One region of the Shewanella sp. SM95 genome, then DNA from elsewhere that is predicted to be linked to it. Evidence: predicted binding sites of a transcription regulator. Region 1 holds the regulator's gene; each other region holds the start of a gene.
The links. The regulator sigma-54, encoded in region 1, starts transcription at its own class of promoters, with help from an activator protein. The targets are predictions, from matches to a motif close to GTTGGCACGNNNNTNGNNT.
Positions count from the first base shown of each region.

Region 2: a site for sigma-54 is predicted at 3,509-3,527, ahead of flgB (flagellar basal body rod protein FlgB). Genes of this name have one in related genera too.
Region 3: a site for sigma-54 is predicted at 3,556-3,574, ahead of L5M29_RS01315 (BON domain-containing protein). Genes of this name have one in related genera too.

Region 1 covers NZ_JAKKSE010000018.1:63,056-72,992, reverse strand. Annotated here, with positions in the region: gene mgtE (magnesium transporter) at 1-1,097, opposite strand, end outside; gene L5M29_RS17720 (HPr family phosphocarrier protein) at 1,348-1,623, opposite strand; gene rapZ (RNase adapter RapZ) at 1,610-2,464, opposite strand; gene ptsN (PTS IIA-like nitrogen regulatory protein PtsN) at 2,461-2,904, opposite strand; gene hpf (ribosome hibernation promoting factor) at 2,907-3,194, opposite strand; gene L5M29_RS17700 (RNA polymerase factor sigma-54) at 3,223-4,701, opposite strand; gene lptB (LPS export ABC transporter ATP-binding protein) at 4,809-5,540, opposite strand; gene lptA (lipopolysaccharide transport periplasmic protein LptA) at 5,537-6,091, opposite strand; gene lptC (LPS export ABC transporter periplasmic protein LptC) at 6,078-6,638, opposite strand; gene kdsC (3-deoxy-manno-octulosonate-8-phosphatase KdsC) at 6,635-7,186, opposite strand; gene L5M29_RS17675 (KpsF/GutQ family sugar-phosphate isomerase) at 7,186-8,163, opposite strand; gene mlaF (phospholipid ABC transporter ATP-binding protein MlaF) at 8,807-9,625, shown strand; gene mlaE (lipid asymmetry maintenance ABC transporter permease subunit MlaE) at 9,622-9,937, shown strand, end outside.
Region 2 covers NZ_JAKKSE010000016.1:75,670-85,606, forward strand. Annotated here, with positions in the region: gene flgF (flagellar basal-body rod protein FlgF) at 1-242, opposite strand, end outside; gene flgE (flagellar hook protein FlgE) at 415-1,776, opposite strand; gene flgD (flagellar hook assembly protein FlgD) at 1,859-2,629, opposite strand; gene flgC (flagellar basal body rod protein FlgC) at 2,654-3,070, opposite strand; gene flgB (flagellar basal body rod protein FlgB) at 3,073-3,477, opposite strand; gene L5M29_RS16565 (CheR family methyltransferase) at 3,621-4,460, opposite strand; gene L5M29_RS16570 (chemotaxis protein CheV) at 4,561-5,481, opposite strand; gene flgA (flagellar basal body P-ring formation chaperone FlgA) at 5,687-6,394, shown strand; gene flgM (flagellar biosynthesis anti-sigma factor FlgM) at 6,470-6,793, shown strand; gene L5M29_RS16585 (flagella synthesis protein FlgN) at 6,796-7,221, shown strand; gene L5M29_RS16590 (LPP20 family lipoprotein) at 7,349-7,801, opposite strand; gene L5M29_RS16595 (FlgO family outer membrane protein) at 7,798-8,430, opposite strand; gene L5M29_RS16600 (flagellar assembly protein FlgT) at 8,711-9,877, shown strand; tRNA gene L5M29_RS16605 (tRNA-Arg) at 9,933-9,937, shown strand, end outside.
Region 3 covers NZ_JAKKSE010000001.1:280,994-290,930, forward strand. Annotated here, with positions in the region: gene L5M29_RS01300 (polysaccharide deacetylase family protein) at 49-1,176, shown strand; gene L5M29_RS01305 (hypothetical protein) at 1,390-2,166, shown strand; gene L5M29_RS01310 (DUF3224 domain-containing protein) at 2,296-2,700, shown strand; gene L5M29_RS01315 (BON domain-containing protein) at 2,966-3,520, opposite strand; gene L5M29_RS01320 (hypothetical protein) at 3,797-4,252, opposite strand; gene L5M29_RS01325 (sigma-54 interaction domain-containing protein) at 4,499-5,869, shown strand; gene L5M29_RS01330 (major royal jelly family protein) at 5,979-7,055, shown strand; gene L5M29_RS01335 (hypothetical protein) at 7,282-7,941, shown strand; gene L5M29_RS01340 (diacylglycerol kinase family protein) at 7,992-9,671, opposite strand; gene L5M29_RS01345 (hypothetical protein) at 9,816-9,937, opposite strand, start outside.

The DNA.
Region 1 (9,937 bases):
ATAGATAGCTCTTTACCGATAAGCCAGCGGGCGTTGCTTTGGCCGATATGGCCTAAAGCAATACCACGGATCACGAGCGCTAAGGTCTGATTACCGGCAACACCGCCCATGCTAGGGACAATCGTCATTAGGATGGCGATAGTGGCAAATTGCTCAATAGTGCCTTCAAACATATTGCTGACCGACGATGCGAGCAGGGCGGCGAATAAGTTTATGGTGAGCCAGAGCGAGCGACGTAGGGTACTTTTTAGTACAGGACCAAAGGTATCTTCATCTCCGTCCATCCCCGCCATACCCATCATGGAATGTTCAGCATCTTCGCGGATAACATCGACTACGTCATCGATTGTGATACGCCCGAGCAGCTTACCATCACAGTCGACGACAGGTGCCGATACCCAGTCATTGCGTTCGAATTTTTGCGCGACTTCGCTGTCGGACATGCTCACCGGAATACTTTGAATATTGGGATCCATGATATTGCGAATTGTGGTGCTTGGCGCGCAAGTCAGCAGATCTGCCAGCCTAACACCGCCAAGGACTTTGTCCTGTTTGTCGACCACATATAAGGTATCTGTGGTATCGGGTAGGTTGCCCCTTTGCCGAAGATAGCGCAGCACCACATCGATATTCACATCGGGTCTTAAGGTGACTGTATCTGTGTTCATCAAGCTGCCGGCGGTCTCATCTGGATAAGATAGGGCTTGTTCTACCCTCAGGCGATTTTGTTCCGTCATCGACTGCAGCACTTGTTTGTAAACTGCGTCGGGTAGACTTCGCAGAATATAGGCGAGATCGTCGGTGTCCATGCTTGCTGTCGCTTTCGCGACTCGCTCAGGGCTCATGCTGCGGATAAGTGGGTCTTTGAGTTCTTCACTCAACTCATCGAGTATGTCGCCTATTTGTTCCTGATCGATGAGCTGCCACAGTACTTGTCTGGCACTTGGCGGTGATGATTCTAAGATCAGCGCGATATCTGAGGCGGCCATTTTTTGCAGCATATTGCGCACATGCACGAACATGCCGCTGCTAAGCGCTTGGTTTAACTGGTCAAGACTATGTCCGGTGTGATCGTTTTCTGCATTATCTACGGGCATTTGTCCTCCATTGTGCGGCAAATTGGTTTGAGATCTTAGTGTTGGGCTAGGATTTAGCGGTGACTAAGCGTCAGTCGATGACACAGATTAAGGCGGCTAAGGTAAGGTTAAGGCCAGCGCAATGACCGCTAGTGTAATCGCCTGTGGCTTGTATCGTCGAGCGACAAATGTTTTGCCATGTGTGAATGGCAAGTTTTTTAAACTAGACATGAAGTGAAACTAACGATGAAGTGCTTAGTGTGAAGTGAAACTAACAGGCTTCGTCAAACTTAGCGTCGATTAAGGCACAAATAGCATCGAGAGCCGGCTCTGCATCTGGGCCTTCGGCGATCAGCTTGATGGTTTTACCCATGCCAGTTTCAAGCATCAGTAAGCCAAGTACACTGGCGGCCGATGCTTGTTTATCGCCTTGGATTAAGGTGATGGTCGCATCAAACTCGGAAGCCAGTACCACCAACTTAGTGGCGGCACGGGCATGTAAACCGAGCTTATTACAGATGGTTATCTGACGTTCAAGTTTTGGCATTATTGAGCTCTCGATGACGGGCATAAACTTTATGTTTACCGTTACTAAAGCGTTTTGCCAATTGCTCTGCGACGTAAACCGATCTGTGCTGTCCACCTGTGCAGCCAATGGCCACAGTTAAATAACTGCGATTGTTACGCTCGAGGTGCGGCAGCCAAGTCTCCAGTAAATTTTCGATTTGCCAGATGAACTTATTAACCAGTGGTTGACGATTTAAGAACTCAGCTACGGGTTCATCTAAGCCAGTCAATGGCCGCAGCGCCAACTCCCAGTGGGGATTGGGCAGAAAGCGCACATCGAACATAAAGTCGGCTTCGGTGGGCATTCCGTGCTTAAAGCCAAAGGACTCGAAGTTGATCACGAGTTCTTTATCGACACTACCAAGGAGAATTTGTCTGACTTGGTCGCTTAAATCATAGATATTCAGATTCGACGTATCTATGTAGTGATCGACCAGTTTTGACATAGGCTCGAGCAGTTTTCCCTCCAGCTTTATCGCTTCTTGCAAAGAGACTCGGCTCTTCGACAAAGGATGCAAACGGCGGGTTTCGCTGTAACGCTTGAGCAGAATTTTATCGCTGGAGTTAAGGAAGAAGCTCGTTAACTCAGTATCTGGAGGTAGGCTAGCGAGTTGTTTCACTAAGACCTTATCCTGCTCAGGCATGTTACGCACGTCGACACTGATGGCGACGAGATCGTTACTGCCTTTGAGTTGCTCAAGCAAACTGCCAATCAATGGCAAGGGAAGGTTATCGACACAATAATAGCCGAGATCTTCGAGTACCCTAAGGGCGACAGATTTGCCTGAGCCTGAGCGGCCCGACACTATGACCAGTTTCATCCAGTGATTACCTGATAGAGTTCCGTTTCATCATGCGTCTTGCGTAATTGCTTTAATATTTGCTTGTCGCTCAGCTTTTCGGCCATGCAAGACAAGGTACTTAAGTGCTGCTGACATTGGTCTGCAGGCACCAGTAGTGCAAATAAAATATCAACAGGTTGCTTATCGATAGCATCAAATGCTATCGGCTCTTCACACTTAATTAGTATGGCAATGGGCTGATCTATATCGGCTAGTCGACCATGTGGAATGGCGATGCCGTTACCTATACCTGTGCTCCCCATCTTTTCGCGCGCCACTAGGCTTTCGAATATCTCTTGAGATGAGAGGGTCGGGTACTGGGCAGCGACTAAGTCGCTGATGAGTTCCAGTACCTTTTTCTTGCTGCCCGGAGTGGCGCAGGTAGTGCACTCCGGCCGCAGTATGGTACAAAGTTCCATTATTAGTGTTTTGTTAACTTCTCTTTGTGTTTAATAACCTGACGGTCAAGCTTGTCAATCAGGGCGTCTATAGCGGCATACATGTCAGCATGCTCTGAAGTAGCAAAAACTTCACCACCTATGAGGTTTATTCTCGCTTCGGCAATCTGTTGCATTTTCTCAACATTGAGCACAACGTGCACATTATTGATCTGTTCGAAATGGCGTTCAAGTTTTGAAAACTTTTCTTCTACATATGCACGTAACGATTCGGTAATTTCGATATGGTGCCCACTTAGGTTTATTTGCATAGAAACGTCCTCCGATATCCACTGTAGGTTATAAACTTTTACGCTGATTAGAAGGTGGAATAAGCATAGCCTCTCGGTACTTCGCAATGGTTCTGCGGGCTACGTTGATCCCTTGTTCTGCCAGAAGTTGTGCCATCTTACTATCGCTTAATGGTTTTTTCTGGTTTTCCGCTGCAACCAGTTTCTTGATAAAGGCTCTGATTGCTGTGGATGAGCACTCACCACCATCGTCAGTACCGACGTGGCTAGAGAAGAAGTATTTTAGTTCAAAAAGTCCCTTAGGGGTATGCATGTATTTTTGAGTTGTGACCCGTGAGATGGTGGACTCATGCATTTCTACCGCTTCGGCAATATCGTTAAGCACCATAGGCTTCATGGCTTCTTCACCGTACTCAAAGAAACCTTGCTGATATTGCACTATGCAATTAGCAACTTTAAGCAAAGTATCGTTACGGCTTTCTAGGCTCTTAATAAACCATTTAGCCTCTTGCAGATGGCCGCGAATAAATTGGCTATCGGCTTGGTTTTTGGTACTGCGTGCCATAGAAGCATAATGTTGATTTACATTGATTTTGGGCATGCAGTCAGGATTAAGCTCAACGACCCAGCGGCCATTTTTCTTCGACACAGACACATCTGGGATAACGTATTCGTCATTATTGGGCGTGATCAACAAACCTGGGCGAGGATTGAGGGTTTGGATAAGTGCTATACCATCCCTTAATTCATCTTCTTTTAATTTAGTCTTACGCATCAATAATCTAAAATCACGGGCGGCGATCAGATCTAAATGATCTTTGATCAGCATGCGGGCGTTTTCTAGGTTGGGAGTATCAGCGGCGAAATGCGACAGTTGGATCAGCAGGCATTCACTTAAATCGCGTGCGGCAACGCCTATGGGATCAAAATGCTGAATGCGCTTGAGTACGGCTTCGACTTCGTCAAGCTCAACTTCAGGATTGCCCATGGCTTCGAGAATTTCTTCAGTGCTTTGGGTGAGATAGCCCTGATCGTCGATGGCATCAATAATGGCGGTGGCAATGGCTAAATCGGTTTCAGAAAACGGCGTGAGGTTTTTTTGCCATTCTAAGTGTTCGTACAAACCTTCACTGGTCTCGCCTTGGAAGGGCATATCGTCTTCACGACTGCCGCCGGGGCCTGAGTTTGGGGAGGCGGTAAACACTTCATCCCATGTGGTGTCCATGGGGAGCTCATCGGGCATGGATTCTTTGGTTAGCGACTCTGCCGTGTCTATGGTGGAGCTGTCTTTTTCTGGTGGCAGAGTGCTAGATTCACTGAAATCCGTATCGGATAGCGTTTGGTTTACAGGGGGTTTAGTGGCGTCGAATTGATCCTCTTCCAGCTCGAGAAGGGGATTAGAATCTAATGCTTGCTGGATCTCTTGCTGCAGTTCTAATGACGACAGTTGCAACAGACGTATGGCCTGTTGTAATTGTGGCGTCATGGTTAACTGTTGACCCAGTTTGAGCTGGAGTGACGCTTTCATGTTACCGCTGATCCCTACGTTATTATTGTTGGAGGAGGTCGCTTATTATCATTTTGAGTGAAGCCTAATGGCGGTATAAATTGTCTCCATAGGCTTCGCTCGATTAACTATAGCCTGAATTGTTCACCTAAGTACACAGCCCTAACTTGCTGATTGTCTAAGATCTCTGCTGGAGTTCCTTCGGCAATCAGGTTTCCGTGACTCACAATATAAGCATGTTCACATACATCTAATGTCTCGCGGACATTATGGTCTGTGATCAGTACGCCAAGGCCGCGACTTTTGAGTTGTTCGATAATCTTCTTGATGTCGATAACCGAAATAGGATCGACGCCGGCAAACGGTTCATCGAGCAAAATGAACTTAGGATTAGCGGCTAAAGCCCGCGCAATTTCGACGCGACGACGTTCGCCACCCGACAATGACATGCCTTGGCTGTCACGGATGTGGGTGATATGAAACTCTTCGAGCAGATGTTCTAGTTCTTCTTCTCGTTCTTCGTTTTTAAGTTCTTTACGAGTTTGCAGTACGGCCATGATGTTGTCATGAACAGTTAGCTTACGAAAGATACTGGCTTCCTGCGGTAAGTAACCTATGCCTTTGCGGGCACGCAGATGCATAGGATCTGCGGTTAAATCATCATCGTCGATAAAGATATGCCCCTTATCGCTCTTCACTAGCCCGACAACCATGTAAAAGGTCGTGGTTTTACCGGCACCGTTTGGACCGAGTAGGCCAACGACTTGACCGGTTTTTACCGTCAGACTGACGTCTTTAACCACTTGGCGACTCTTGTAACTTTTTGCCAGATTTTGTGCTCTTAAGGTGATTTGGGTCATTTAGAGTCCTGCTTTTTTACAGGTTTATCCGCCGGAGCGTCTGATTTAGCATCATCTTGATAGTTTTCAGGCTGAATAATAGTGATCACGCGATCGTCACCACTGCCAGTACTCTCGGCCATCAATTTCTGTTGAATCATGTTATAGCGGATTAAATTGCCTGTAACTTGGCTACCTGCTTGATCTAATGACGCCATACCTTTCAGTGTTAAGGTGCGGCTTGCCATATCGTAACGAATTTCTTTCGCGCTTGCCGATGCTGGGCGACCATCGTCTAATATTTGGCTATACGTAGCAGGGTTGCCTGTGGCGACCAAAGTTTTGCTATTTTCACCTTCAGCGGAAAATGCACGCAGTTCATTTGCTTGGATTTTTATTGAGCCTTGGGTAACTTCAACTGGACCAAAGAAGATGATCTGGTTGTTTTTGATATCCGCAGTTTGGCTCACAGCTTTAATTTTGACTTCTTGCTTTAAGTCGCCCACTTTCGCGAAAGCACTCATGCTCATAATTAGCATTAGGCTGGCAAGTAATACGTTATTTTGCTTCATATGTTCCTACTACCTGACTGGTCAATTGCACTTCTTGCGCGTTGAGGTCGGCATAAAGGCCTTGGCCTTGAATATTAAAATCTTTCCCTGTGACGTAAATGGTACGGTCAGAGGTCATTATCATAGTGTTGAGATCGAGTTCCAGATAACTGGTGGACAAGGTCTGAATCGGTTCTTCTGGGCTAATGGCATCGATAATAACATTATTTTCTAATACAACCTTGCCAGTTTCCTTGTTTAGCTTGCCCTGATCAGCCCTGAGCTGCCATTGTGCTTTACCTTGGTCTGGATAAACAAGATAAACAGGTTGAGTAAAGAAAGTTTGATTCGTTGAATCATAATGTTCCATGTGTTTCGCCGTCACACGGCTATTCACTAGTCCTTGCTCATTGAACTCAACACTGCGCAGATCTTCAACGATGAAATCTGGGGTATTTTGATCTTTAACTCTGTTATCGGAATCACCGCTGTGTTTGTTCTGGACCTGCCAGTAAAGCGCTAGTGCGGTTCCAAAAAAAGCGATAATCGCGAGTGTCACACGACTCATATACTCATTCCATGGGCCGAAGTGAATTTATTTTGACTTAGGAGTAACAGATCTGTGAGTTCACGCAGTGCACCGTGGCCACCATTGAGCGTAGTCACAAAATGGGCGTGTTGGCGTACATAGGGGTGGCCGTCAGCAACACTGACCGCTAAACCGACGACATTCATCACGGGGAGATCGACAATATCATCACCGATATAAGCCACTTCTTCTGGGGTGACACCATAAAGTGCGAGCAATGCTTCATAGGGCTCGAACTTATTGTCTACGCCTTGGTAAATATGGGTAACACCAAGGGCTGTCATACGGTTTTCAACGATTTTGGATTGACGTCCTGTGATCACGGCGAGGTTGAAACCGCTGGTGAGGAGTGAGCGCACGCCATAACCGTCACGGGTATGGAAGGCTTTGAGCTCTTCGCCGCTATTGCTCAAGTAAATACGGCCGTCGGAAAACACCCCATCGACGTCACAGATTAACAGTTTAATCTTTTGCGCGCGTTGCCACACATCATCACTGATTGGGCCGTAAAATCCTTGCTGTGGCATTAAATGACTCCTGCTTTAACCATGTCTAGCATGTTAAGAGCGCCGATAGGATGGCGATCTTTATCAATAACAATTAATCCGTTGATGTTTTTTGAGTCCATCACTTGCAGCGCTTGGGCGGCCAATACATTATCCGTGATCGTGACGCAGTTACGGGTCATCACATCGGCAATGGGCGTCGTGCGTAAATTCACTTCGGCATCGATAACGCGGCGTAAATCACCATCGGTGAAGATACCAACCAGCTTGCGCTGATCATCGATAATCGCCGTCATGCCTAAGCCTTTCTTGGAGATTTCGTACAGGGCTTCTGTGATGCAAATATCGTGGTTGACGAGCGGTAAGTCATCACCGCTGTGCATCACATCACAGACTTTTAACAGCAACTTACGTCCTAATGCACCGCCGGGATGGGACATAGCAAAATCATCACGGGTAAAGCCTTTCGCTTGCAGCAGCGCAATGGCGATGGCATCGCCCATCACTAAGGTTGCTGTGGTACTTGAGGTGGGTGCTAGTCCAAGTGGGCAAGCCTCTTCTGGGACTTCAATACATAAATGCACTTTAGATAATCGCGCCATATTCGATTCGGGTTTACCCGTTACCGCGATAACGGGCACGCCCATACGTTGGATGACCGGCATTAAGGTGAGGATTTCGCTCGACTCACCAGAATTTGAAATCGCTAAAATCACATCGTTATCGGCCAATACACCCAGATCGCCGTGGCTGGCTTCACCCGGATGCACAAAAAATGCGGGCGTTCCTGTGCTGGCGAGGGTGGCAGAAATCTTATTGCCGATATGGCCCGATTTGCCCATTCCCATGACAATCACTTTGCCTGTGCAGTTGAGGATCAACTCGCAAGCTTCTGCAAATTCAGCCGAATCAACATATTGATAAAGATTGTCTAGGGCTGACTTTTCAATGTCGATAACTTTACAACCCCATTGGCGCAGTTGTGATTTGTCTACCATGTCTATCTCTCTTTTTGCATTGTCTTTGTCGCCCCATTGATGGGATTGGAATAGCACAATTTGGTACGCGATAAAGATGATATGTAATAGGCTTTCTGCCAAGTATTAGTTTGTTTTCAGACAATTTAGCTTATGTCTTGCTGTGGTTAATTACCGAAAACAGCAAAACAATTGCGGCAGGCTAGAGCGATTGATCCGACTCGTCAAGTTCAGCTGCGTTAGCTATTCACGCACAATAACGTGTTTAGCGGCAGAAGGTCTTGAGCAATATCATCGTCTTTGTCGTTTATTTCAATGGATTTATCCCATATCGCAGCGGGTATTACCCTATGGGATGCCTCTATTGCGCAATTGCGTATCGACTCTCCCCGATAAAAGTGGGCGAAGAGTGAGCTAAGTGCGAACGAATTAGCCAATACTGCCAATTCTGCAACTAGGTTGAAAACATTAAGTAACATTTTACCTGTGCAGAGTGAAAACTTAGGGCGCATTTTCGCTGTAAATGAGGCAAATTGAAAGTATCGCAGGGCGATAGTGTCGATTCGGTTGTAGGTTAAAGCGCAATTACGTACAATTTGCGGCTCTTCGATTGGTCAGTCTCGGAAGACTAGGATCACCTCATTTGCAAATGTCGGAATCAAGCATGACTCAAGAACAAACGCCGTTGGTTGAGATCCGTAATTTGGGGTTTAGCCGCGGTCAGCGTGTGATATATGAAGATATTAGCCTGTCCATTCCAAGGGGCAAGGTGACGGCGATCATGGGGCCGAGCGGCATAGGCAAAACGACCCTGTTGAAATTGATTGGCGGCCAATTAACGCCTGACCATGGACAAGTGTTATTCGACGGTCACGATATCCATGGCGTGAGTCGTAATGAATTATTTAGTCTGCGTAAGCGGATGAGCATGCTGTTTCAAAGTGGCGCGCTGTTTACCGACATTAATGTGTTCGATAACGTGGCGTTTGCACTGCGTGAACATTCTGGACTACCTGAAGACATTATTCGCACTATCGTGCTGATGAAGCTTGAAGCCGTAGGTTTACGTGGTGCAGCTCAGATGATGCCAAGCGAGTTGTCCGGTGGTATGCAACGCCGCGCCGCATTGGCTAGAGCCATAGCGCTTGAACCTGAAATGGTGATGTACGATGAGCCTTTTGCAGGGCAAGACCCAATATCGATGGGCGTGTTAGTAAAGCTTATTCGTGAGTTATCCGATGCGCTGAATCTGACTTCCATTGTAGTGTCCCACGATGTGGATGAAGTGCTTGGCATTGCCGATTATGTATATGTGGTGGCTGACAAAAAAGTCATCGCCCACGGTACCCCTGAAGAATTAAAGTACGCTGATAATCCGCAGCTGAAACAGTTTATTCAAGGTGCTCCGGACGGCCCTGTGCCGTTCCATTATCCGGCAAATGATTACCAGCAAGAATTAATGGCAAAAGGAGTTGGCAAGTGAAGTTAATCGACAGTATTGCCGACTTAGGCCGCAGCGCGATTGAGCTAGTGCTCGGTTTTGGCCGTGCAGGCCTTATGCTGTGGGGGGCGATTTTTCGCTGGCCACGCGTGCGTAAAGGTTTTCCATTATTAGTGCGCCAGATTTATGTGGTCGGTGTGCAATCCATGGTGATTATTTTAGTCTCAGGACTCTTTATCGGCATGGTGCTCGCACTGCAAGGCTATAACATCTTAGTTGGTTTTGGCACCGAAGAAAGCTTAGGTCCTATGGTGGCGCTCAGTTTACTGCGTGAGTTGGGGCCAGTTGTTACCG
Region 2 (9,937 bases), on a different contig from region 1:
GCAACATCGAGATCCCGTCCAGTGGTTTTTATCGGACCAGAGCGAAAATTAGCTGACGGAGATTCTGTCATCGCAAACACCCTTGAAGGCAACCCTTCACCGAAGGCTTGCATCGATCTGGCCTGCGCCATATCTGATTTAAAACCATCGGTATTAGCATTGGCTAAGTTGTTCGCACGGAGTGCCAGCTCATTCATATTTTGCTTAGCGCCACTCATGGCGACATAAAGGAATTTGTCCACAGACTGCTCCGTCAAATTTTCTACATGACAATATCCAAGCAAGCATCATGCCAAAAAAAATAACGTTTAATTTACTGATAGAATTGAAAAATATGAAAATGAAGTGATTTGACGGCAGGATAAAGGCTAAGTGTTGCCACTGGCGGCAACACTTAGTTAAATAAAGTAATGATTAGCGGATTTGTAATACGGTTTGTTGCAGCGTGTTATTCACTTCAAGGGTACGAGAGTTCGCTTGGAAGTTACGCTGCGCCGAAATTAAATCAACCAGTTCAGTCGTCAAATCGATGTTCGATTGCTCTAACGCCGATGAACTGATGCTACCAAAAGTTCCACTATTTGCCTCACCCGCTAACGCTGGACCTGAGTTCAAACTAGCCTTCCACGACGTATTACCCACTTGCGTTAAACCTTGTTCGTTAGCAAAACGAACTAAAGCAACCCGTGCTAAAGGCACGGTTGAACCATTAGAATAACTCGCGGTCACTAAACCATCTTCGCCGATTTCAACGTTAGTTAAGCGACCTACAGTCGTACCATCTTGCGTCAACTCAGTTGCACCAAAAGGAGCCGCATATTGCGTTGGGGCATTAAACTTCACAGTCAAATCTTGAGTACCATCGGCCCCAGCCCCTAAAACACCCGCACCACTGACGCCTAAAGCCTCAGTCTTGACTATAGCAGGATCGCTACCTGTGTAGACACCAACTGAATTGAACTTGAGAACAGAGCCTTTCCAACCACCAGCAGTTTGAGCCGTGCCCGTTGCATCAGGTGTACCATCGCCAGTGGTATCTGTTTGATAAGTACCAGCAGGACCGGCTAGATCGACTTGTTTTCCATCAACAGCATAGTAAGCTACCCAATTGTTCTCACCATTGTACGAACCATCTTTGGGCTTAACAAAATAAGTGGTCATAATATGTGGCTCACCGAGTGAGTCATAAATTGTCATTGATGTAACGTTATTGTAGGTTTTTGCATCTAGAGGATCGAATGCCGCGGGGTCGAGTGCACTTTCCTTAGCATTTAAGTTCATTTGTAAAGTAACATTCTCAGTCTTTACAGGGCTACCCGCAGTGTCTGGTATTTGTACCGGCTTAGCCGTCGTTAAACTCACTGATGTTGAGTTCCCATCTTTATCCACTGGGAAAGTTTGCAAATAATTACCAGCAGAATCAACCATGTAATTATTTTTATCGACCTTAAATGCTCCAGCACGGGTAAACGAGTGGTCTAATGTACCCAGTTCAGAGGCTGTAACGAAAAAGCCACCCCCTTTAATCGCCATATCAAGGGAGTTATTCGTCAACTGTAAGCTACCTTGATGGAATTGTTGTGCCACTTGACTCGTAGCAACACCACCACCGACAGCAGTTTTAGCATTTGAAAAAATAGAATTAGCGTACACATCCGCAAATTCAGCACGGGACTCTTTAAAGCCAATGGTGTTCGCATTAGCAATGTTATTCGCCGTAGTGTTTAAATCTTTCTGCGCGGCAGAAATGCCACTCAATGCAATGTTAAACGACATAATTCACCTCTACACTTGACTCAATTCATTTATGAGCGACTTACGCCCAATTCGGATACTGCAAAAATTCTTTTAGGTAAACTTAGGTTTCAGACACAGCTAACACATCGGTTAACTTGATGCCCATACCGCCTCTCAAGTTAAGAATCGCGCCAGTACTGGCCGTACCGAGAGAAACGCTGGTCACATGAGCATAGGTCGAGACTGGCAATTCTTGGGATTTCCCATCCACTAAACCACTCGCCTTGATCGTATAGTTACCTGCGGTTACAGGGTTTCCATCTTTATCGAGGCCATCCCAGTTAACATCGACATTGCCCCCCTTACTGCCATCAACTTTAAAGGTGGTCACAACTTGGCCTTTCTCATCCTCAACACGTACAGTAACTTCAGGAATTTTAGCTGGCGTGCTAATCACACCTTTTATTGTTGGGCTTTCAGCTGAAATGTTACCTGTATCAGTTGGGATCAATACCTTGCGACCAACAAGTCCTGATGCCTGTAATGCTTGGCTTGATGTCATAACACCGTTTAAATTAACGATTTCCTTATTCAACTTAGTAATACCATCAACCGTCGAGAATGATGCCATCTGCGCAATCATTTGGTCGTTGTCGACGGGCTTAAAGGGATCTTGCATCGATAACTGTTGGCTTAATAACGAGAAAAAGTCATCTTGAGTTAACTGCTGGCTTTTTGCTTCCGGTACTATTGACTCTTTTGGCAAACGTATGCCATCAAGAAACGGATTACCCGTTGAGCTGGTTGATGAATTCGTCGTAACGGCATTTGGCTGACTCTTATTTTGAGCCGTCTGCGCCGACGCTTGGTTAATTTGATTAATGAGGCTCACAGCTTACCTCCTAAGTAACACATGTTATTTACCCATCCCAAGTGTTTGTTGCAGCATAGACTTAGCTGCTTCAGCGACTTGAACATTCATTTGATATGAGCGCGAAGCAGAAATCATATCTGCCATTTCTTCCATGACATTAACATTCGGTTTATAAATAAAGCCGTCCGCATCCGCCATAGGATGATCGGGCGAGTATTCTTTCAGTAGTGGTATATCACTTTCTACAATGCCTTTTACTGCAACGCCTTGAGAAGCTTGTTGCTGACTTTGGGCTTTAGCCATTTCGGCTTCAAAAATGGGATGACGGGAACGATAGGTCTTATCTACACTACTCGAGACGGAATCCGCGTTGGCTATGTTGCTCGCGGTGGTGTTTAGCCTGACCGATTGAGCAGACATTCCCGAGCCAGCAACATCAAATATGCTAAATAAACTCATGATTAATCCCCTCTCAACGCTTTCTTCATGCCACTAAACTTACTGTCTAAAAAACCTAGCGACATTTGATATTCAAGTGCATTTTGCATGAATGCTGATTGTTCCTGTTGGATATCAACAGTATTACCATCACCGGTATCGGGTTGATTTGGCACACGGAACTTAACAAATTGCCCAGTCAACTCCGCAAGCCCAAAATGCTTATCTGGCTCTTGCATTTCAAGACTATTTCGCTGCTGCTGTTGGCCTCGAGCGGCCTGCATTGCCGCAGAAAAATCAACATCGCGGGCTTTGTAATGTGGCGTATCTGCGTTAGCGATATTGCTTGAAATGACTTCAGCCCGCTGCGCTCTAATACCGAGAGTGTATTGATGCACACCCAGTGCATTATCAAAATTGATCGCCATAAAATTGCCTCCTCGTGTTCTCACGAAAATAAAGCAATTCATGTGCCAACATCAGGAAAATTTTGAGAATAACAACAAGGATGAGTAAGTGATGGGTAAAAAATTACCGACAATTGTCGGTAATTTTCTTTAGAGCGGCTGAGTTAAGTCTTTTTCTGGTAATAAATGCCAGGGTTACAACGAACCATATCAAACTCGTCCGTTAAACCAGCGATAGATTCTGATGCACCGAGAAATAAAATCCCTTTGGGATTGAGAGCGGCAGCGAATTGCCGCAAAATTTTTGCCTTTGCCTCTGGTGCAAAATAAATCAGCACATTGCGGCAAAAGATAATGTCGAACTTGCCAAGCAGACTATAACTCTCGAGTAAATTATGCGCTCTAAAGTTCACCAACCGCTTCACATTGTCCTTTAACTTCATATTGCCTGAAGGTAATGCATCAAAAAACTGACGCTTACGTTCTTCAGATAAACCACGCGCTAATGCCAAACTATCGTACTCGGCATTTTTGCAACGTTCCAACATGGAAGGAGATAAATCCGTTGCTTGAATAGAAGCACTACCAGCCAAGGCACCAGGCTTCTTCTGTTGATACTCAAGAATAGTCATAGCCAATGAGTATGGCTCTTGGCCTGACGAGCAAGCCGCAGACCAAATTTTAAGCGGACGCCCCAGACGACTGTATTCAGGTAGTAGGACATTATTCAACAACTCAAATGGATAACGATCACGGAACCAAAGGGTTTCATTGGTCGTCATAGCATCGATCACTTCAGCTCTGAGCGCACGCTCAGTAGGCTTCATCGAATGCTTAACCACATCAGATAAGGATGGCAGGTTATATTTGCCCATCAAAGGAGCAAGACGACTGCGCACAAGATATTGCTTATTTTCACCCAGTACGATGCCGCTGTGTTGCTCTAAGAACAACCTAAATTGATTATATTCAGCCTCAGCGAGTGATTTATTTGGCACATTCACATCCTAAATCCTATAGCAAGCACCAAAATCAGTGCGAAACCATCATGTTATAAAGTCGAGATTATAGCGTAAAGCGTATCTAGGTACTAACCTACAGCAATTACAAACTTAAATGCTTATTCACAGCAGCGGCCAGTTCGTCAGGATTAAACTTAGCGATAAAGTCATTAGCCCCCACTTTTTGAACCATTGCCTGATTGAATACACCACTTAACGAAGTATGCAGTACCACTTTAATATGCTTAAGCTTAGGATCATCTCGGATTTCAGCAGTCAGGGTGTAGCCATCCATTTCAGGCATCTCAATATCAGAGATGATGAGGGGGATCTCATCGGCCACATTATCCATCTCTTTGGCGATCTCTTTAAGCTTGTCTAATGCTTCACGACCATCTTTTGCGGTATCAATTTGTAAATTCAATGACTCGAGTGAACGAATAATTTGTTTACGCGCCACGGCAGAATCATCAATAACCATAATATGGTAATGCTGAGTTCTGTCGAGGGTCAGTTTTTCATTGGCTTCTTCACTGATAGCCGTTTTAACCGGTGAAATCTCATCTAAGATTTTTTCCACATCGAGAATTTCAACTAATTCACCTTCAATTTCAGTCACAGCTGTCAGATAAGAATAACGGCCAGCACCTTGCGGCGGAGGCATAATCGCTTCCCAATTCATGTTGATTATCCGCTCAACAGAACTGACCAAGAAGCCTTGAACACTGCGGTTATATTCAGAAATAATGATGAAACAGTTTTCAGTGCTTGCTAAAGGTTTTCCCCCTGTTGCCGCACTCAAATCAATCACTGAAATGGTTGTTCCACGAATATGAGCAACACCCTTCACATAAGGATTAAGTTTAGGCAAAGTGGTCAGTGGTGGACACTGCAGTACTTCTTTCACCTTAAACACGTTAATCCCAAACCGTTGACGACCGTTTAATTTAAAAAGCAGCAATTCTAAACGGTTTTGTCCAACGAGCTGGGTTCGTTTGTTGACTGAATCAAGAATACTCGACATAACTCTGCCTTGTTGTTCTGTTTATGTTCGGCCCTATAACTCAGTTGAGTATAGGCATATTAATTGCTTACGTCTTATCTATCGATAAACATAGTCGAAACTGAGTCAATCTTCTGACAGTGATGCAAATTATTATTACAGTGGTCAGCTTCGAACTTAATAAAAGTATAGGTGCATTCTGGCGTTACAAGCTAGTCTCTTCATTATGAAAGTAAATTTAGTCTGTTTTTTTAGTCTTTTCACCCTCTTCATGCCCGCTTTTGCGAGTGCAGAGCCTATTGTCCCCACCGTATCGGCAATCTCAGAATTAGCTAAAGCGCTTATTTCAGAAAAAATATCCGTTCCAGAAAATGCCAAAGTAAATATTTCGCCACAGATGGTTGACGCAAGAATGCTGCCGTCACAATGTTCGTCTCCAATGAAAGTTGAACTGGCTAGCGATAGGGAAATTAGCCGTAATAACACCTTAAAAGTCAGCTGCGATACACAAGACTTAGCTTACCCTTGGCAAATCTATATCTCGGTTCGGGTGGATATCTTATTCCCCGTTGTTGTCTCAACCGAAATCTTAGCACCAGGCGAACTCATCTCTCCTAGTCAAGTAGAAGTCCGTTACATTGAACAAAATAGCTTGAGAGGTGCCGAATTCGATGACCCGAGTAAATTGGCTGGCGTGCGAGTAAAACGACGAGTAGCAAAAGATAATCCCATATTAAGCAACAACTTATGCTTCGTTTGTAAAAATGATTCGGTATCTATCTACGTTCGTTCTGGCTCATTCGAGCTCAAAACAGTAGGCGAAGCCCTACAAGATGGCAATAAAGGTGATCGGATCAGAGTCAAAAATAGCAGTTCAAACAAAGAACTAGATGCTATAGTCACAGGCATTGGCGAAGTTGAAGTAAGAATGTAAAATAATCTAAAGCTTTTTTGTAAGCTGCCGATACCCCAGTTAAGAAATCCCGTACACACGACGCTGGAGCCTAAAATGGCAATTGATATTAGCAAACTCAACACTGCAACGACTGCGCAAGTTCGTTCAGGCGCAACGAAAACGAGCAGCGATCAATCTGCTCAAGTTGCTACAAAATCGACAACACCACAGAGAAGCGACTCAGTGGTCATTACGGCCCAGGCACAACAACTTCAAGGAGCTCAGACTAAAATGGCTAGCCTTCCTGAAGTTGATCAAAAGAAAGTAGCAGAAATCAAACAAGCTATTGCCGAAGGTCGCTATAAAATTGACCCTGAAAAGTTGGCTGCCAATATTGCAAGTTTTGAAGCCGAACTTAATGACTTAAATAAAGAGTAACTATGACTGAAATAGCTAAACTGGTAGATCTACAACACGCCCATTTGGCTGTTCTTAAGCAAATCATACTCAAGGAAAAAGGCGCTTTGGTTGACCAAAACGCCGATTTACTGCTTTCCCTTGCTAACGAAAAATCGCAATGTCTGAAAGAACTAAAGAATAATGATGATATTCTGGCAAAACACAGTGATAAATCGCTACTCACTCAGCAAGTCGAACTCGTGCATAAAATGGCTGAGATCAAAGACGCATTGACTGAATGCAAAGAATTAAACGAACAAAATGCCAGTTTAATTGAGATGAATTTAGCGAGTTTAAATCGCTTTGCTCAAGCTTTACAAGCCAGCAGAAACGCCTCCAGCCTCACCTATAACGATAAAGGCAAGACCTCGACTATCTCAAGTTTAGGCAATGATTTAAAGGCCTAACAAGCGCATCACTCCCACTTAGCATTCCCTTTTCTAAGCTCTGATTAGATATTAATGTCTTGTACAAAAAGAAAAGCCGCGTAAATACGCGGCTCAATACATGCTGTTGAACATACTCTCAAAAACGCTAGAAATACGTCACTTCCTTCACTCGTTGTGGACGGCTCTGTTGTTGATAAAGCGCCCAAACCTGTGAAAAATCAAGTTCTAACTCAGTGACATAATGCTCGCCTGCGGGATAACTCTTAACGACTCGTGCGCCGCGGATCACGCCAGAAACTGACGCTTTGACATTATCGTCCGTCAACATCCAATCACTGACACTGCTGTTTGCCGTTATTTTCTGCCCATAAACTTGTTCCGCTAATTCACGATAAGCCACAATTTTTGATGCCTGCATAGCCATCAACACTCTTTGTGATTGCTCTTTAGCCGGTTGAGTCGCTAACGGCGCATATCCTATAGCCGTTAACTTAGGAAAACTCGGTGGCGGCACATCTTCCCATTGCACATATCTATCTTTAGCAGCGCAGCCAGTTAGCATTAGCCCCGTGATAAGTAATAAAAGGTAGTGTTTCATTTTCCATCTCCTAAGACACGCACTTCATTCATGCCTGGACTCGCCTGACGATATAAGATGCCATTTTGTGACACAATTTGCTCCGAAGGCTGCATGTAGTTTGCCAACTCTTTTTGAGTCACAAAAGTTTGAGATGCCGATACCACGCGATTGTTACTAATGTTCACAATCCGAGTATTGATCGCCATACCATTGGTTACTACGCTCATAGTCGAAACGACAAGATGCTCAACAGGAAGATCTTTCGACAATTTTTGCCAATCTCGCGTCAAAATAAAATCCCCGTCAGATGTGACTCTCAAGCCATCAGCTAAGTTTAAATCCACCACATTAAACTGAAAGCTATGGAGCGACGTCATTAATCCTTGCTGTAACTGTTGCGCTAACGCATTAGTGCCATTCAAATCACCCACTAATACTGGTGTTGCAACTACGATAGGTTGATCAGAACGCAAAGCATCATTTTGCTTAACAAGCTCAGTCACTATTCGCTGTGCTAAATGGTTAATCACTGCCGTTGGCGGCAACCCATTGCCATCCACTAAACTCGGTTTGGGCGGCGTAACCGGTTTAGCTACACATCCACCTAACATTATCAATGTTAAGGGAATAATCACACGCTTTAGCATTGGATTTACCTCATCTATGGGTGCATTGGCAGTCAAGTGACTCACTTTCTAAGCTTCAAATTTTTAATGAGTAACAAAAACCAGCAATCTTTGGACCAATATTAACCTCAGTCCGACAATATTCTTCTATTACGCAGTATATCGACTGTAACAATGGAAACTTTATCAAAAGTTCTCATACTCAGGCACGAAATTTGCTTTATTGACATATTAGATTAAGAGTCAGAAAACTGGCTCGATTGGTAATATCGCCATTAGCTTAGCGATAAGGATTGAATTGATGCACATACCAGGTTCAGCTTCGCTCATCATTTTGAGCCTTTTACTACTTTCTTTGCCCACCAGAGCCGAATGGATAGAAGCCAGCGGAGAAGCAACTATTATCAATGGTAATACAGCTCAAGCAAGGGAAGAAGCAATTAATCAAGCAGTTAGCTATGCGACATTAAGCACAGGTATTCAAATCTCCAGTGAGCAACAAACCTCTAATGGTAACCTCACACAAAATAACTTTGCGATAAATCGCAACGCCCAAGCCATAAACATTCAACTCGTTAGTGAACAAATTCAGGGAAATAAAATATATGTATCCCTACGCCTCGATCTAAATGATGATCCAACACAACAGTGTCCTAATGGCCAATTAAAGGCCGCTATTTTAATACCTCAAACACAAATAAAAGATCGTTCTCAGCTTAGATATGGACAACTTTCAGGCTTTGAAGAGGTCATTTCAGAGGCGTTAGGGAACACTATAGAAGATTACTCTTCAACTGGCTTTAGTCACATCCATGCTAACGAGCGACTCGATATTGAACAAGACCTAGTGGATATTCGCGGTTATCGACTCCCAAGCTGGCTCAGTGAAATTACCGACAGCCAATATATTCTTCAACCGCAGATCATTGATATATCGATAGAGCCTGTACAACCCACCTTCTTAGGATTTTGGGATGAAGCTCCGCTAAGGCAATTTCAATTCAAACTCAGCCTCTATCATGGGATCAGTGGCGAAGAGGTCTGGAGCAAAAGCTACAGCACATCAGCCCCATGGGAATTTGAAGAACAGGCTATCATTGCTCCCAACAGTAATAGATTCTGGCGTTCCTCCTATGGAAAAAGTATTACTCAATTAATATTGCAAGCTACCCGAGATTTAGACAGCACACTTAATTGCAGGCCATTACTTGGCCAAGTCGTTAGCCGACAAGCAGACAGGATTATATTAAATCTAGGCCGTAAACATGGCATTCGTGTCGGTGATAAATTCCAAGTAGTATTACAACAAAACTTACCCGATAGACTCAATGAAATGCGCGCCGTCGCGACCAAAAGTCGTGCAACGGTAAAAATTGAGCAAGTAAGCGAAGAAAGCGCCACCGCAGTACTTGTAGACCAAAATGCCGCCTACAATGTACAGATAAACGACATAGCGCTTAAGATTTAAGCAACTAAATCATAAGCCTTTTAATCAAAGATAAAACCAGTATAATCACTGTCGTCTCTT
Region 3 (9,937 bases), on a different contig from region 1:
CATTGCTTTTTAATCATTAGCCTCAAACATTATCTATAGGATGAGATCATGAAACTGAAATCGATAGCCGCCGCAGTTGGACTCTGTTTAGCGAGCGTAAGTCTTGCCCACGCCAGCGATAAAACCATTTACCTTACCTTTGATGATGGTCCAATTGACGCGACCTTAGGGCTGTTAGATGCGTTAAAGGATGCCAATATTAAGGCGACGTTCTTTATTAATGCGTTTCATATGTATGGCGAAGGGGATGAAAACGAGGCGTTAGCGGCTGTCGCCCTACAACGTTTGCTAGACGATGGTCATATTCTGGCAAACCACAGTTACGATCATATGCTGCATAACTGCACTGATGGCGTGCAATCTGGGGCGGCATATTGTAATCAAGTTGGACTCTGGCCGGTAAAATCCTATCAAGATGCGGCCACCGATTTCACCTATTTTGTGACGAACACGGCCAAAGTGGTTGAACTTATTCCTAATGCCGCCAGTTATCCCAATAACAAGATGACTAAGTTGGCACGTTTGCCTTACACCAATGGTTGGCGAGTGACCAGTAAACTCAAAGGCGACGGCTTGTGTGCGACATCCGATACTGTGCCGCCTTGGGACCCTGCTTTTGCTTGTACCGCCGAAACCTCTACCAACAGTTCGCAAGTTGCGGTGCAAATTCAAAACATGCTCGCCGAGAGTGACTATAAAATATTTGGTTGGGACTTTGATTGGGGGCCTGAGGATTGGGGCGTGGCTTTTCCCGCTGAATCTATGGCTGATGGGGTTGAGCTGGTGGATAAAATCAATCAAGTGATCAATACCTGTGCGGGCACCACAATGAACCCTCTTAACAGTCGTACGCAGAACTTAGATTGTAGTGATGGTTTACATAACGGGAAAGTGGTTATCTTGACCCACGACTTCTTGTTTGAGAATGCTCACCGCGGACAAGGTGCAACCATCAACTTGCCTAAAATTAAGCGTTTTGTTGAAGAAGCTCAACGTCAAGGGTATCGTTTTGATACGCTAGATAACTATGCCCCTGCTTGGCAGGATCAGCATAATTATCAACTACCTGAGTTTGTGTCCTATCAAGATAAAATCTATTCCTTAGTGCAAGCGCATTTCTCCCAAAGCAATTGGCAACCAAGCCAAACCCCAGCCTTGTGGAAAAACGAAAAGTAGTGATGTATTGGGCTGAGTATTTACTCGGCCCATCATATTGGTCGAGTAAAAGGCATGTTGCTGAACTTAGCCTGACAAAATTCAAAATAGCGGCATTTTTTACACTTTACCCACTTCGCTTTAACTCAGTATCTGTAATACTGCTCCGACATTGATTTGAAGTTTATCGGTGTTAGAAAAGTAGCGCATAACGAGCGCGATTGGGGAGAGAAGATGAGTACGTTTGTAAAATTAACCATAGCGGCAACCTTAGTGGTATTAGCCTTACTTGCTGCGGGTATTTACCGTTTCAACATGACCAATGATGATATTTATATGGTGATGGAAGATGGACAGGTGATGCAATACGATGAAGCTATGGCGCATGAAAAAACTCAGGCTCAGGCGAATGAGATCGAAACTGTGACACCTTTTGAGGTAAAGCCTGTGGCGAATGCATCGGAAGTGATGCTTAAACTCTTTAGCTTAAATACCGCCAATCCTGTTGAAATAACGCTGCCTGAGGGCGGCAAGTCCGTTGCACTGACACATTTTATTAAGATCAAGCAAACAGAGTTTGCTATGGGCGATTACCAAGATGGTGAGGTAAAAGGTCGAGCATTACTCGATTACTTGCGCATTACACCGTTAAATTTCGATCCCGCTCTAGAGCCGGACACCCAAAGTGACGCACCGATTCAAGATGATCCTAAAATGCAAACTATGCCCTTTGTGGCGCCCTTTATTGTGACGACTCAAGGTTCGGGCGTATTTTGGTATCTTGGATTGTTTAATCTGGATTTTAAACACAATAGCTTGAAACACTTAGGCAGTGTCATGCTTGGCGATCGAATCGAGGTGGATAGTATTGAACCTGTTTATCCTTTTGAAGCCCCATTTAAAATTGCTGTGACTTATCGTGATAGAGCGTCTGACCAACCCATGTCTGAAACCCCTGAAATAGTCAAAACCATAGAGATGATAGTGAGTGAGACCAGCATACATAAGTAACGTGTAAATGCCATTATGGATCTACGTAGGCTTATGCTAAGTTGTTTTTCGGTCTGTGGGTGATGTTTGCTTCAGTAGCAAGCGTTAGCAGGTAATAGGTCAGCATAAGATTTCGACAAGGAGAGTGTCATGCAAGTTAGCAAAATCACTGGGAAATTTGATGTTAAGCTCACTCCTGATAGCCCCTATGCTACTGGTATTGGTGGTGTGACGTTAGGACGTATGGGCTTAGATAAAACCTTTTATGGTGAGCTTGAGGGTCGCAGCAAGGGGGAAATGCTCAGTGCTATGACGTCAGTCAAGGGCTCAGCTGGCTATGTGGCCATTGAACAAGTGGTTGGTAATTTGTGCGGTAAGCAGGGCAGTTTCGTATTACAACATTTTGGCATTATGACCGATGGACAAAATCGTCTGATCTTAGAAGTGATACCCCATTCTGGGGCGGGGGAGTTGCAGGGGTTAACTGGCACTATGACCATCAATATTGAGAATGGCCAACATTTTTATGCATTCCAGTTTGGCTTTGAAGCTTAGTTTGACTTTGAAGCTTGAATAACGCCTGCGTTTTAGCTCAGTTTTCTGTAACTCTTCTCCTTTATGATCATTCGAGTCATCTTAATTCACCCTTCTTAATTTAAGCGAGTAAGTCTTTTCGATTGAGTCTGAAAATGGACATAAAAAAACCAGCCGAGGCTGGTTTTTTGATTCTTTTTCATAAAGCACTATCGAACCTTGAGTCTAGATCGGCGTGCTGTTACTTAAAATACGTTTAATTTAAAAAATGCCGTTGTCGCGAGAGTTAAGACACTTTTTTAACAACTTTAATTTTATCAACGACCTTTTTCACATCGTCGGTATTTTCGGCAATTTTCAGTGCTAGTTGACGTTCGGCATCGCTGGCAACTTCACCTTTCAATGTGACTATGCCATTGGCAACATCCACATTAATTTGGGTGCCGGATACGTCAGTTGAAAACAGTAAACGCGTTTTGATGACTGTGGCAACTTTAGAGTCAGTTAAGGTGGCAACAACTTCACTGGTGCCTTCTTTTTCATTCATCACAGTGAGTTGGTTATCGACATCTTTCACCCCATCTAAGCTCTTGATGAGCTCTGTGGCGAGGGCTTTATCCACACTGCTTTCCACTTTACCTGTTAATGTCACTTTACCATCTTTGACATCTGTAATGATGTCGAAGGAATTGAGATTCGTGTTGAGCAGTAAAGTGGTTTCTGCTTTACCATCGATCCACGCATCCTTGGTTCCGCCTTTCCAATCTTGGGCGGCGGCCACATTTAAACTGATTGAACCGACAAGTAAAGCCACTAGTACTGATGCTGTTGTAGTTTTCATAATCATATCCTCCGTTGTTTTCTCGAAGCTAGATAATGCGCCAATCGTGCCAATGTTTTTAAGGTAATGATTTTTAATGTTTAAATTGTTTTTTCTGGCGTTTTTATACCTTGGCATTTTCCTTTAGGTCGGTCTTTTTTACCGACAAAATGTAATTTTTTCTGGCATGCTGAGCCATCATTCGAGCATAAAAAACCGCACTCATCAGTGCGGTATTATGTCTGTAGTAAAAGTGGAGGGGAGTCGGTTAAATATGGCTCACTTAGCGACAGGGAATTAATGGTGATTGAGCGATCCCGTACCGTCGTAACTCATTTGCAGCCAAGCGGCACCCTCTGCAAGTTGGTTTGCAAGTTGTGGCTGATGCGCTTGCCTTACTGCTTGTTTTATTTGGATTAGCACTTGCTGCTCTATGTCGACAAGAGCGGTCATTGCCTGCGAAATTTGGCACTGTTGCAGCAATTCTGTTGCTTGAGTATAAGTGACGGGCACGGTGTGACTTAGGCCATTAATTGGCTCGTCAGCCAAACGTCTCAGCTGTTCAAACCGAGTTAACATTCGTTGGTGGATGTTAGCTTTGGCGGAAAAAACACGCTTAAGATTATAGTCTTCGACATACCTCCTCGCTTGGTTGTAAAATGTGAGTCCTTCCTGATTCAGCTTGATGATTTCATCGATCAACATGATATCGGCGCGGATATCAGTCTGATGTTGCACAACATTAGACTTCATTATGGGCCTCCTAATGCCAGTGTTCGACATAGATTGTTTAACTGCTTGGGTAAACTGATTTTGTTTCGTTCAGCTACCATGCATATTCTGTTCTCGTTTTTAATGATATTTTAACAGGCTGATTTTTAGACTGATATTCTCAGTTCATCGAGATATCATCTTAGAACATCGGCAACTATTACCGTTGCTGTTGTTAAAATTTCATGGCTGACATACAGTAGTTTTTCATACAGGGAGTAGATACGCATGGCTCGACTGACACTTTTTTATCACTTGCAGGATGTTGGCGCCGAGCAAGCAATCATCGAACTTGCTGGCGCTGCAGACTTTAATAAGCTACGCAGTGTCGATGACTTGCCTTGGATAGAGCAGCTAGGGGCAAATCACGTCGATGTTGCCATTATTGAGTTATCCAGTCTTAGTCGAGAAGATTACCTTGTGCTGCTGGATAATGCGGCCATGTCAAATATTGAGTTTATTTTTCTCTCCGACGGTCAGCCAAACCCTAATCTTGATCAGTTAATGTCTCATTTTGCTGGTTACCACTTTCGCAAACCTTACGATATGCCGCTAATCAGCGAAATTTTTGCTGATTTTGCACAGTATTTAGCATCATCGCCTAATCGACTGCATCCTTTTGCTAGCGAGCTAGACCAATACGGTTTGCTTGTTGGTTCATCAGCTCCTATGCACAAGCTATATCGCACTATTCGTCGCGTCTCTGCGACAGGCAGTAATGTGCTGATTATTGGGGAAAGTGGGGTAGGGAAAGAACTGGTTGCTAATACCATACATCTTGCCAGCCCTAGGGTGAACGAGCCTTTTATTGCGATTAACTGTGGTGCATTAAGCCCAGAATTGGTCGACAGTGAGCTGTTTGGTCATGTCAAAGGTGCATTTACGGGGGCGAATCGCGATCACAAAGGCGTATTTGAACAGGCTGAAGGCGGGACCTTGTTTCTCGATGAAGTCACCGAAATGCCGATTGATCATCAAGTGAAGTTACTCAGAGTGTTGGAAAATAGCGAGTATCGTCCTGTGGGTGGCGACAAAGTGCAACGTGCAAACGTACGTATTGTGGCAGCGACTAACCGTGATCCCAGAGTGGCGATAGAGGCTGGGCAATTTCGCGAAGATTTGTATTTCCGTTTGGCCCAGTTCCCTATCCGCGTTCCGCCATTAAGGGAACGTGGCGATGATATTCTCGGGCTAGCGCAGCATTTTCTTGCCTATCGTAATGTGGCCGAAAAGCAGAATAAAAGCCTCGCTGAAGACAGTGCGCAGATGATTGCGGCATATCCTTGGCCAGGGAATGTGCGTGAATTAAAACATGCCATTGAGCGAGCCTATATTCTGGCCGATCAGGATATTTTACCCAGCCATTTACAGCTACCTCAGACGAATGAAGTGGGTTTATGTGGTGGTGAACAAGTTGTTATCCCCCAAGGCATGCGCTTAGATGATTTAGAGAGAATCGCTATTTATCAAGCACTAGAAACCACTCAAGGTAATAAAACGGATACCGCCGAACAACTGGGGATCAGCGTTAAAACCCTCTACAACAAGCTCAGCAAGTACGAGCAGCAAGTCGAGACCGGTGAAACGACTGCTGAATAAACATTAATTATCAAATTAATATTGAAACAGAGCTAAGTTTTATACTCTTTTTTTTGTAAATAATAACTCCTATTCTACAGCCCTTAAACAGAAAAAGCGGAGATAGAATATGAAACACTTATTAACAACAGCATTATGGCTTTCTTTGACAGCCAGTAGTTTTGTAAACGCCACCCCAGCAGTAGGAAGTCTTGAAACAGTCGCTGAATTGCCAATACGACCTGGCAATGTCAGCGTCACTGCACAAGGTCGGATTTTTGCCACAATACATCCATTTGATACACCATCAGGTTTGCAATTGATTGAAGTTAATCGTGAGACCAACGCTTATAAAGCTTGGCCTTCAATGGATTTGCAAAAAACATCGGCAGCCAATACTGCTCAATTTGATACCTTATTAGGTATTGCTCAGGACAAGGCTGGACACCTCTGGACCGCAGATATGGGGTTAGAATTAGGCCAGACAAGGATTTGGGGATTCAACATTAAGGACGGCAGTCTATATAAACAAATCGTCCTACCACAAGCTCTCGCGCCTAAAGGCAGCTTTATGCAGGATCTGGTGGTCGACTCTCAAAAAGGCTGGATTTATTTAGCCGATATCGCCAACCCTGGCCTCTTAGCGGTGCGTATCGACGATGGTCATACAATACGTTTTTCAGGTCATAGCTCGCTGCAGGCTGAAACGGATGCAGTAATGAACATAGATAACAAAACAACATTGTTTAATGGCAAAGTTGCCAGTGTAGCGGTCAATCCAATCAGTTTATCTGCCGACGGAAGTACACTCTATTATGGTGCAATGAATGGCACTCACTGGTATCAGTTATCGACTGCGGCTTTACAAACAGGCAATAATGATAAAATTATCGCCACGGTAAAATTAGTCGGAGCCAAGCCAGTATCAGATGGCGCAGCAACGTCCAAACAAGGTAATCATTACTTTACCAATTTGAACCACAATGCCATTTCCATGCTAGATAACAAAGGCACACTAACAACAGCGGTCAGTTCTCCACTACTGGATTTTCCAGATAGTGTGCAATTTGGTGAAACAGGCTGGTTATATATTTCAGTGAATCAATTGCATAAAGCAAAAGCCTTTAATGGAAAAGCCGAAACAGCCAAACCGCCTTACCGCATCATGCGACTCTGGACCGGTGAGGATACTGCTGCGGGTCAATAACACCTTAGCTGCAACTGCAAAGTTGCAGCTTATATTTGCAGTATGAGTTATATCGCAACTGTTATTTACGTTGATGTAAGTCTTTGGTTTAACTCGAAAGCGTCTAGAAATGAGTTAGGTGTTGATTGTGCAAACTATCAATGCCTCTTATTGTGACTGGCACAGGTCAATATTGAATGGTGAGATAATTTTTGGAACAAGGAACAAGGAACAAGGAACAAGTTCAGTGAAACTCAATCAACCTTCTAAAAATGCATTTTATATTCAAACTCTGAGTACTCAGTACCGACCTCTATTATGGCTGTTTGCTGCTGGGTTATTACTGCTTGGTTTACTCTGCGCCAGAGCAACCTATTTACAACCCGATCCGATACTACAGCTCGTTCTCGGCTGGGTAACACTGTTTCTATTGTTACCCGTGTTACCGACTGCGTTTGTTCGGCAACAGTGTTGGTTAGATGCTGAGCAACAGCAATTGTGGCTCGGTAAAGGTTTCTTCAATGGGAGGTATATGGGATTGTGGCGGTGGCGTTCCTATGCCTTTTCGGACATCAAAGCAGTGCAACTTTATCAGCTGCAAATCACCCGCTGGCATCAGATCAGCCGCAATCGCCAAGCGGAAGATACTGTCCAACATTATCTGGCTTATTTAGAATTGCACCAGCCCAACGGTGCTCAATTGATATTGGGTGACAGTACTGATAGAAAGGAATTACAACAAGTTCTACAGCAATGCGCGCAGGCAATAGACTGTAAATTTCAGGATTTTAGTAACACCACTCAAAAATCACTTCCCAAAGGTAGCGAATTTAATTTCATGCGGGTACTGGTTCTGCTGGTTATATTTATTTTGTTGAATATTTTATATTTTTTGTTCGTTCTATAAATGCTCAGTCATCCAGCCTAAAAAGTTAGGCTGGATGTCCTCCACAACGATCACTCATCTTGCTCAGTGGTTTCCTGATAAGGAACAAACACTTTAAGAGATGCTGGCTGGACTTCTATAGTGAGATCCGCTGGCTCAAATACTTCACCATCAATCACATATTTACACTTAGGCTGGCTACTGATAGTGACCTTTTTAGCATGGGCATGATGGACTTTACTTGCACTCGCTTGTTGATCTCGCACACTCTTATTGCCTTCTTTTACCCATCCCGCAATCGCTAATTCAGCGAGGCTAAGCAACTGCTCTTTGGGTTCATCGCCAGCATCCAGCCAAGTAATGTCGAGCAAACCGTCGGTCATGTTTGGTTCGCCATCGCCCTGCGCCAACACGCTGGTAAACGGTGCGGCATTGGCAACGATTAGGCTATGGGTCGTCAATGTTGTGGGTTTTGCATCATCTAAGCTGAGCTGGATGGTTAAAGTGATATCGGCATTCACTGCGCGCCATAAGCCATCGAGGTAGGCAAACTGGCCGAGAGCATTTTTACGCTCACGGTTTGCGGATTCAATCATTTGTTGCTCAAACCCTATGCCCACAAGCAACAACACTAACGCCTCATTACAACGCGCGGTATCAATGGCTTGGCAATGCCCTTGAATAATATTATCCAGCGCCTGAGAGATAGGAATAAGCTTACTGCCTAAACCAAAGAGGGCATGGCTGAGAGCATTAGTTGTGCCAAGAGGAATGATGCCTAAGACGATATCCGTATCAACGATTTGAGAGGCCACTTCAGTCACAGTACCATCGCCACCACAGGCGATAATGATATCAGCGCCTGCATTACGGGCTTGCTCGGCGAAGACATTTGCGGTTTCGTCTGCTGTTGTGAGTTTTAAAGTCAGGTCAAAATAGGCTTTGAGTTCATCTTGGATTTGCTCGCTGTATTCTTGCCATTTCCCGCCACCAGAAACTGGGTTGGCGATAATCCACGCCACTTTGTGGATGTTAATTTTCCCTTGACTAAGCATGCGATCGAGCGCGCGTAATTGCCATTTGTTTAAGCCAGCGGTTTTGCGGATTTGCTTTATCTGTTGCAGTACTTCGGCGAAGTACTGTTGTTTATCTTTACAAACCAAATAAGCGGCGAGTACCAGCACTGAGCGGCCACGACCCATAGCACAGTGAATGAGTACCTGTTTATTGGCGCGCACTTGGCGGTGCAGCCAGTTAACAGCTTGATTGAGTTGGGCGCTGGTCGGTACGCTATGGTCGAGGATGGGAATATTTAAATACTCGATATGATCTTCAAATTGCGACCAATCTAAGCCATCAAATTCAGCGGTGACATCCAGAATGGCAGTGATCTTATTGGCTTTAATCTTTTCCAGATCTGCGGAAAAGAGTCTACAGCCGAGATACAGATGTTCATCAATCCTTTGCATGGGCGGTACTGAATCGTATTTTCTGGCCCAGTGGTTATAGAGTCGACAGCCTAATAAAAAGGGAATAAAACCCCAACGAATATACCAAGGAATAGTGCCATCTTGGCGTTTTCTAAAAATACTGGCGAGATTAAACCAATAGGCGGAACCGACTAAAAACAGTGACAGACTTGTCCATGCACAAATGAAAGTGAGCAGGGGAGAAGTGTCTGTTACTGCAAAATAGGCTAACAATACTGCACCTGCAGTGTACAAATATTTGATGTGGATCTTCGTTAGCATGCAAGTCCTCCAATGCCATTGTTCTTGGTTAAAATCGTTGCACTTGAATGGATAGATGTCGAGATGAGAGATGCAGAAATGAGCGAGTCTAAACCAAAAGGGTGGCAGTAGACGAGTCTATTGCCACCCTAAAGTCAGGTTTGTTTAGCACTTAGTATCTTTAGCTTTAACACCTTCTTTGACTTCTTCACAGGCATCTTCGATGGCGTTACCTGTATCAGTCATTACTTCATCGATTTTTTCGCCCGCGTCTTCGGCTTTGTTAT